3 regions of the Brachymonas sp. J145 genome follow, and region 1 is predicted to be linked to each of the others. Evidence: predicted binding sites of a transcription regulator. Region 1 holds the regulator's gene; each other region holds the start of a gene.
The links. The regulator HrcA, encoded in region 1, represses chaperone genes, less so after heat shock. The targets are predictions, from matches to a motif close to TTAGCACTCNNNNNNNNNGAGTGCTAA.

Region 1 (2,268 bases):
AAGCCGAGACGGCCCTGGTTGATACCGATCAGCGGCACCTTGCTCGGGGCCAGCTGTCGCGCGGCGGCCAGCATGGTACCGTCACCGCCCACCACTACCGCCAGGTCACAGTGGCGGCCGATCTGGTCCAGCGCCAGGGTCGGAAACATGTCACCCAAACCACTACGTTCGGCGGTGGCAGCTTCTACCGATACCTGACAGCCATGGGCCAGCAGGCAGCCAATGACAGAGCGCAGCACCGCCTGTGGCGTCCCCTCGGAAGGGGAGGCTTGCGGACTGGGCGCCTGCAGGTATTTGCCGACAACGGCAACGTGGTGAAACTGTTTCTTCATGATTGGAATTAAACCATTAAAATGACATCCCATGCTGGATGAACGCGCGAAATTGCTCCTCAAAACCCTGGTCGACCGCTACCTGGCAGACGGTCAGCCGGTTGGTTCCCGCACCCTGTCGCAGGCCTCGGGGCTGGAGCTGTCGGCCGCCACCATCCGCAACGTCATGGCTGACCTGGAAGGCCTGGGCCTGATCGCCAGCCCGCATACCTCGGCCGGGCGTATTCCCACCAGCCGTGGCCTGCGCCTGTTCGTGGACACCATGCTGACGGTGCAGCCACGCGAGCTGCAAGATATTGCGCCGCAGCTGGCGCTGGCGCCCGAACAGCCCAAGAAAGTGATTGCCAGCGCGGCCAACATGCTGTCCAGCCTGTCGCAATTCGTTGGCGTGGTGATGAGCCCGCGTCGCGGCTCGGTGTTCCGCCATATTGAATTCCTGCGCCTGTCCGAAAAACGCATCCTGGTGATCATCGTCTCGCCCGATGGCGATGTGCAGAACCGCGTGCTGTTCACCGAAACCGACTTTGACCAGAGCCAGCTGGTCGAGGCTTCCAACTACCTGAACGCGCATTACAGCGGCATGGCGATGGAGCAGGTCTGGGCGCGCCTCAAGACCGAAGTCGAAAGTCTGCGTGGCGAAATTGCCGGCCTGATGCAGGCGGCGATCCAGGCCAGCACCGAGGCCATGCAATCGGCTGCGGAGCAGGACGTGGTGATTGCCGGCGAACGCAACCTGCTGTCGGTCAGCGATTTTTCCTCCGACATGTCGCAGCTGCGTCGTGCCTTTGACTTGTTCGAGCAAAAGACGCTGCTGATGCGGCTGCTGGATGAATCGAGCCAGGCCGAGGGCGTGCATATCTATATCGGCGGCGAAAGCCAGGTCGTGCCGGTCGAGGAATTGTCGGTGGTGACGGCGCCGTACCATGTGGATGGGCAGGTGGTTGGCACGCTGGGCGTGATTGGCCCGATCCGCATGCCGTATGCGCGCATGGTCGAGGTGGTGGACATCACCGCGCGCCTGCTGGGCAATGCACTGAGCCCGCGCAGCTGAAACGCAGCATTTTTTCTGTCAAAACCGGATGGTGCGATGCAGAATAGGGCCTGCAGCGGGTGATTTCTTGCGCCAGATCAAGAAATCCTGCATTTTGCCCGCTGCAATAAATGGTTGAAATTTACAATCATATAAGCGCAATACGAACAAGGAAATCCGATGGCGACTTCCACCCCTTCCCGGACGGGCCCTGCACGCGGCTTCAGCCGCTGGCATTGGCGCATCATGCTGGGGGGCTGCCTGGTCATGATGGGTGGTTCCATCGTCTTGTCGGGACTGTCCTTCATTCACCCCTACGTGATCCAGGAGCTGTTCCCGCAGCGCAACGGTGCCTTTCTCTGGTACTACACCTTCACGCTGCTCTCCATCGTGCTGTCGATGATGCTGCTGGGCAGGACGCTGTTCCCGAAGCTCGGTGCCAAGCGCATGATGTACTTGGGTACCAGCCTGGTGACCGTGGGCATGGTGCTGTTTGCCTCCAGCACGGAAGTGTGGCACTTTTATCTGGCGGGCATCGTGCTGGGCACCGGCTATGGCCTGAGCTTTCATCTGGTGCCCATCATCTGGGTCAACAACTGGTTTGTCGGCGGCAAGGGCACGGCGATTGGCATCGTGATGGGCGGTACCGGCGTGGGTGGCATGCTGTGGTCGCTGCTGGTGCCCATGGTCTCGTCCAGTGCCGGCTGGCGTGCAGCCATGCTGCTGGCCGCAGTCATCGTGTTCGTGATTCCGGTGCTGGCGACCTGGCTGCTGATGCGCGATACGCCGCAGGAAGTGGGCCTGCTGCCACACGGCTTTGACCCGGCGCTGAGCTCGCCTGATCCTGCCAACCAGCCGGGTCAGCTCTACCACGAGGCGCTGCGTTCGCCCTGGCTGTGGCTGGTA
Region 2 (2,268 bases), on a different contig from region 1:
AGGTGATTGCCAGGATCTTGTGCGTCTTGATGAACAGGCGGTACGGGAAGCGCTTGACCAGCGCCAGCACCATCAGGATCAGCGCCGCGTAGAACGCCCATTCGCCCAGGGTCTCAGCCAGACCGCGCTGCGTGCGCAGCCAGGCCTCGATCCCTTGCAATGGCCCGCCCGGGCCGCTACCGCTGCCCCCGGCCGGCCGCTCCAGCCAGCCCCAGCCGACCATCCACTTGGTGCCCTTGGCCCACCACCAGTGCAGCACGCTGGTCACCAGCGCAGCAATACCCAGCCACTTGTGCAGGCGGTACATCTTGTCCAGGCCATCCAGCGCCGATTCCAGCCAGGCCGGACGCAGCGCCAGCCACATGCACAAGGCCATGCTGCCCATGGCCAGCACACCGCTGTACTGCACGAAGACGTTGCGGAACGGGAAATAGCCAAATGGCTGCGGCCACAGGGAATCGGCCATCAGCCACAGCCCTGTCAGACCCAGCAAGATGCCCCACAGGGCGGCCCGTATTCTGCGCATGGAAACCTCACTTTCATTAGAGATATTTCCATGGTAGCCGCCGAATCTTAAGACTGACTGATGGAACAGTACTACCTTGGTAGGATACAGGGCACTGGACGGCATCTGCCAGCAGTGGTAAATTGCTTGAAAATCAGGAACTTGCCATGCATTCTTGCACCAGAGCCACAGACATTGCCGATCCCGATCCGCTGCGCCGCCAGGCCATGGCGCTGCTGCCCCTGCTGGCCGCCACTGCGCTGCTGGCCGGCTGTGGCTCCAGCCCCAGGACAGGCAGCCGACAGGCGCGCCGCCCTGCCCCCGCCCCTACAGGCGGCCAGTTGCGCACGCGCTACCCGCAACTGGCAGCCAGCCGGCCGGTCCTGCTCGATCCGCGCCTGCGCGAAGCCGCCGTCGCCAGCGCCCTGATGACGGTCAACACGCCCTACCGCTACGGCGGCAATACGCCGGAAGGCGGCTTTGACTGCAGCGGGCTGGTGCAATACGTGTTCAACAGCATCGGTGGCCAGCGCCTGCCGCGTAGCACGCGCCAGTGGGCCGAAGGCAGCACGCCGCTGGAGCTGTCGCGGCTACAGCGCGGCGACCTGCTGTTCTTCAATACCAGCGGTGCCTCGTTCTCGCACATGGGCATCCATATCGGCAACCACCAGTTCGTGCACGCGCCGTCCACCGGCGGCACGGTGCGCACCGACAGCCTCTACAACCGCTATTTCGCACCGCGTTTTGACGGCGCACGCAGCGTGTTCCAGCGCGCCTGAAACCGGCCAAATCCTGCGGCGCAACAGGAATTTGCCGCTCGGCTCTTGAAATCCTGCCGGACACCCTTATCATTAGCACTCATCAGGGCAGAGTGCTAACAACGCCCTGTGCCAGCCTCGCGGCTGGTCTGCCTCAGGCATTCCACTGGCACCTTCCACAGGTGCCAGTGCCCATTTTTCAATCTGAACTCAACCAGTTCTCAAAGGAGATCCTCATGAAACTGCGTCCCATCGCCGATCGCGTGATCGTCAAGCGTCTGGAAAACGAAACCAAGACTGCCTCCGGCATCGTCATCCCCGACAACGCCGCCGAGAAGCCCGACCAGGGTGAAGTGCTGGCCGTGGGCCCGGGCAAGAGCAACGACAAGGGCGAAGTCAAGGCCCTGTCCGTGAAAGTGGGCGACCGCGTCCTGTTCGGCAAGTACAGTGGCCAGACCGTGAAGCTGAACGGCGAAGAACTGCTGGTCATGAAGGAAGACGACCTGTTCGCCGTCGTCGAGCAGTAATCGTTTCCATCCCCTTCTGAACATTCATTCAAGACAAAGAACACTGGAGAAATTCACATGGCAGCTAAAGACGTAGTATTTGGCAATGACGCACGCGCCCGCATGGTTGAAGGCGTGAACATCCTGGCCAACGCGGTCAAGACCACCCTGGGCCCGAAGGGTCGCAACGTGGTGCTGGAGCGCTCCTTCGGCGCCCCCACCGTGACCAAGGACGGCGTGTCCGTGGCCAAGGAAATCGAGCTGAAGGACAAGCTGCAGAACATGGGCGCGCAAATGGTCAAGGAAGTCGCTTCCAAGACCTCCGACAACGCTGGTGACGGTACCACCACCGCCACCGTGCTGGCCCAGGCCATCGTGCGCGAAGGCATGAAGTACGTGGCCGCCGGCATGAACCCGATGGACCTGAAGCGCGGTATCGACAAGGCCGTTGCCGCCCTGGTCGAGCAGCTGAAGGGCGCTTCCAAGCCCACCACCACCT
Region 3 (2,268 bases), on a different contig from region 1:
CCCGAGGGGCGTTTTTTGCTGGCGCATGCCGGAGGCGCTTACGCGTACTCGACCAGTGCCGTCTTCATCTTCTTCATCGCGGCCGATTCGATCTGGCGGATGCGCTCGGCGCTGACACCGTACTCGGCGGCCAGCTCGTGCAGCGTCATGCCGCCGGAGCCGTCGTCGTTGACATTGAGCCAGCGTTGCTCGACGATGCGGCGGCTGCGCGCATCCAGCGTATCGAGCGCGGCGGCGATGCCGTCGGTGGCCATGGTGTCGCGCTGGCGCGCTTCCAGCATGGCGGTCGGCTCGTGGCTGGCGTCGGACAGGTAGGCGATCGGGCCAAAGGCCTGCTCGCCGTCATCGGACGGAGCCGGATCCAGCAGCACGTCACCGCCAGACATGCGCGTTTCCATCTCCATCACTTCTTCGCGCTTGACGTTCAGGTCTTGCGCGATGATGTCGATTTCCTGCTCGGTCAGACCGTCGCGATGCGCCATCACGTCGTCCAGGTCAGCGGCGGCGCGGAAGCCCTGCTTCTTGCTGCGCAGGTTGAAGAACAGCTTGCGCTGCGCCTTGGTGGTGGCCACCTTGACCATGCGCCAGTTCTTCAGGATGTACTCGTGGATCTCGGCCTTGATCCAGTGCATGGCGTAGCTGACCAGACGCACGCCCTGCGACGGGTCAAAGCGGCGTACCGCCTTCATCAGGCCGACGTTGCCTTCCTGGATCAGGTCGCCATGCGGCAGGCCGTAGCCCAGGTACTGGCGCGACACGGCAACCACCAGTCGCAGGTGCGACATGATCAGGCGGCCGGCAGCGTCCAGGTCATTGTTTTCCTTGAGTTTTTTGGCGTAATCCTGCTCCTGCTCGGAGGTGAGCATGGGCATGCGGTTGACCGCAGAAATATAGGCGTCAAGATTGCCCAGCGGGGGCATGGTGGCCACGGCCGACCAGTTGGGGGCCAGGGCCAGGTCAGTCTTGTTGGAAACCACAGCGTTGTCTGCCACGTATCGTTTACTCCTTTAAGGGTTGGAGTCATTCCTGGAAGGAATGTTCCGTTCGTTCCTCAAATATTAGCACTCTGACGTTACGAGTGCTAAGTCAGGGCGTGAAAGACGTAACAAACCGAAGGATTGCCGTCTGCCCGCTGGCAGGCCGCCCTGATGTCCATTATGGAAAGCAGGGCGGGGACGGCGTGTAGGACAGGGGCGGATCAGCCCAGCAGTGCCTGGGCAAATTCGCGCGCGTTGAAGGTCTGCAGGTCTTCCAGCTTTTCGCCGACGCCGACGAAGTAGACCGGTACCGGCTTTTCGCGGGCGATGGCGCAGAGCACGCCACCCTTGGCCGTGCCATCCAGTTTGGTCACGATCAGGCCGGTAAGTTCCAGTGCCTCGTCAAACGCCTTGACTTGGGCCAGCGCGTTCTGGCCGGTATTGCCGTCAATCACCAGCAGCACCTCGTGCGGCGCGGTGACATAGGCCTTGGTGATGGTGCGGCGGATCTTCTTCAGCTCGTCCATCAGGTGCAGCTGGGTCGGCAGACGACCGGCGGTATCGACCAGCACCACGTCCTTCTCGCGCGCGCGGCCGGCGGCCACGGCGTCAAAGCTGAGCGCGGCCGGATCGCCACCGGAGCTGCTGACGATTTCCACCGTGTTGCGGTCGGCCCAGATTGCCAGCTGCTCGCGCGCGGCGGCACGGAAGGTGTCGGCAGCCGCCAGCAGCACTTGCTGCTGGTGGTCGCTCAGGTGCTTGGTCAGCTTGCCGATAGAGGTCGTCTTGCCGGCGCCGTTGACACCGGCGACCATGATCACGGTCGGCGTGTGCTCGCCGATCACCAGCGGCTTCTGCAGGGGTGCCAGCAGGTCGGCAACCGCATCGACCAGCAGCGCCTTGACCTGGGCCGGATCGCTGGCGCGCGCGTTCTTGACGCGCTGCTTCAGGTCTTCCAGCAGGAATTCGGTGGCTTGCACGCCGGCATCGGCCATCAGCAGTGCAGCTTCCAGGTCTTCGTACAGTTCGTCGTCGATGCGGGTGCCGGTGAATACGGTGCTGATATTGCTGCCGGTGCGGCGCAGGCCAGTCTTCAGGCGGCTGTACCAGCCGGCACGATCCGGATCCAGCGACTCGGGCCGCTCCTGGGGCGGGGCGGACAGGGCGTAGCTGTCGCTGGCGATGGCCTCGGCCGGGCTGTCCATAGGTGCAGGAACAGCAGCCACGGGCGCGACGACCGGCGGCACCGGCTCGATGATTTCCGGCGGCAGCTCATGCTCGGTGGCCGCTT

Region 2: a site for HrcA is predicted at 1,357-1,383, ahead of groES (co-chaperone GroES). Genes of this name have one in related genera too.
Region 3: a site for HrcA is predicted at 1,059-1,085, ahead of rpoH (RNA polymerase sigma factor RpoH). Genes of this name have one in related genera too.

The regions. Positions count from the first base shown of each region.
Region 1 covers NZ_JAZDCI010000003.1:125,815-128,082, forward strand. Annotated here, with positions in the region: gene V1261_RS04515 (NAD kinase) at 1-332, opposite strand, end outside; gene hrcA (heat-inducible transcriptional repressor HrcA) at 364-1,383, shown strand; gene V1261_RS04525 (MFS transporter) at 1,543-2,268, shown strand, end outside.
Region 2 covers NZ_JAZDCI010000016.1:14,802-17,069, forward strand. Annotated here, with positions in the region: gene V1261_RS11360 (ferredoxin reductase family protein) at 1-526, opposite strand, end outside; gene V1261_RS11365 (C40 family peptidase) at 673-1,284, shown strand; gene groES (co-chaperone GroES) at 1,500-1,790, shown strand; gene groL (chaperonin GroEL) at 1,848-2,268, shown strand, end outside.
Region 3 covers NZ_JAZDCI010000002.1:200,217-202,484, reverse strand. Annotated here, with positions in the region: gene rpoH (RNA polymerase sigma factor RpoH) at 39-920, opposite strand; gene ftsY (signal recognition particle-docking protein FtsY) at 1,199-2,268, opposite strand, start outside.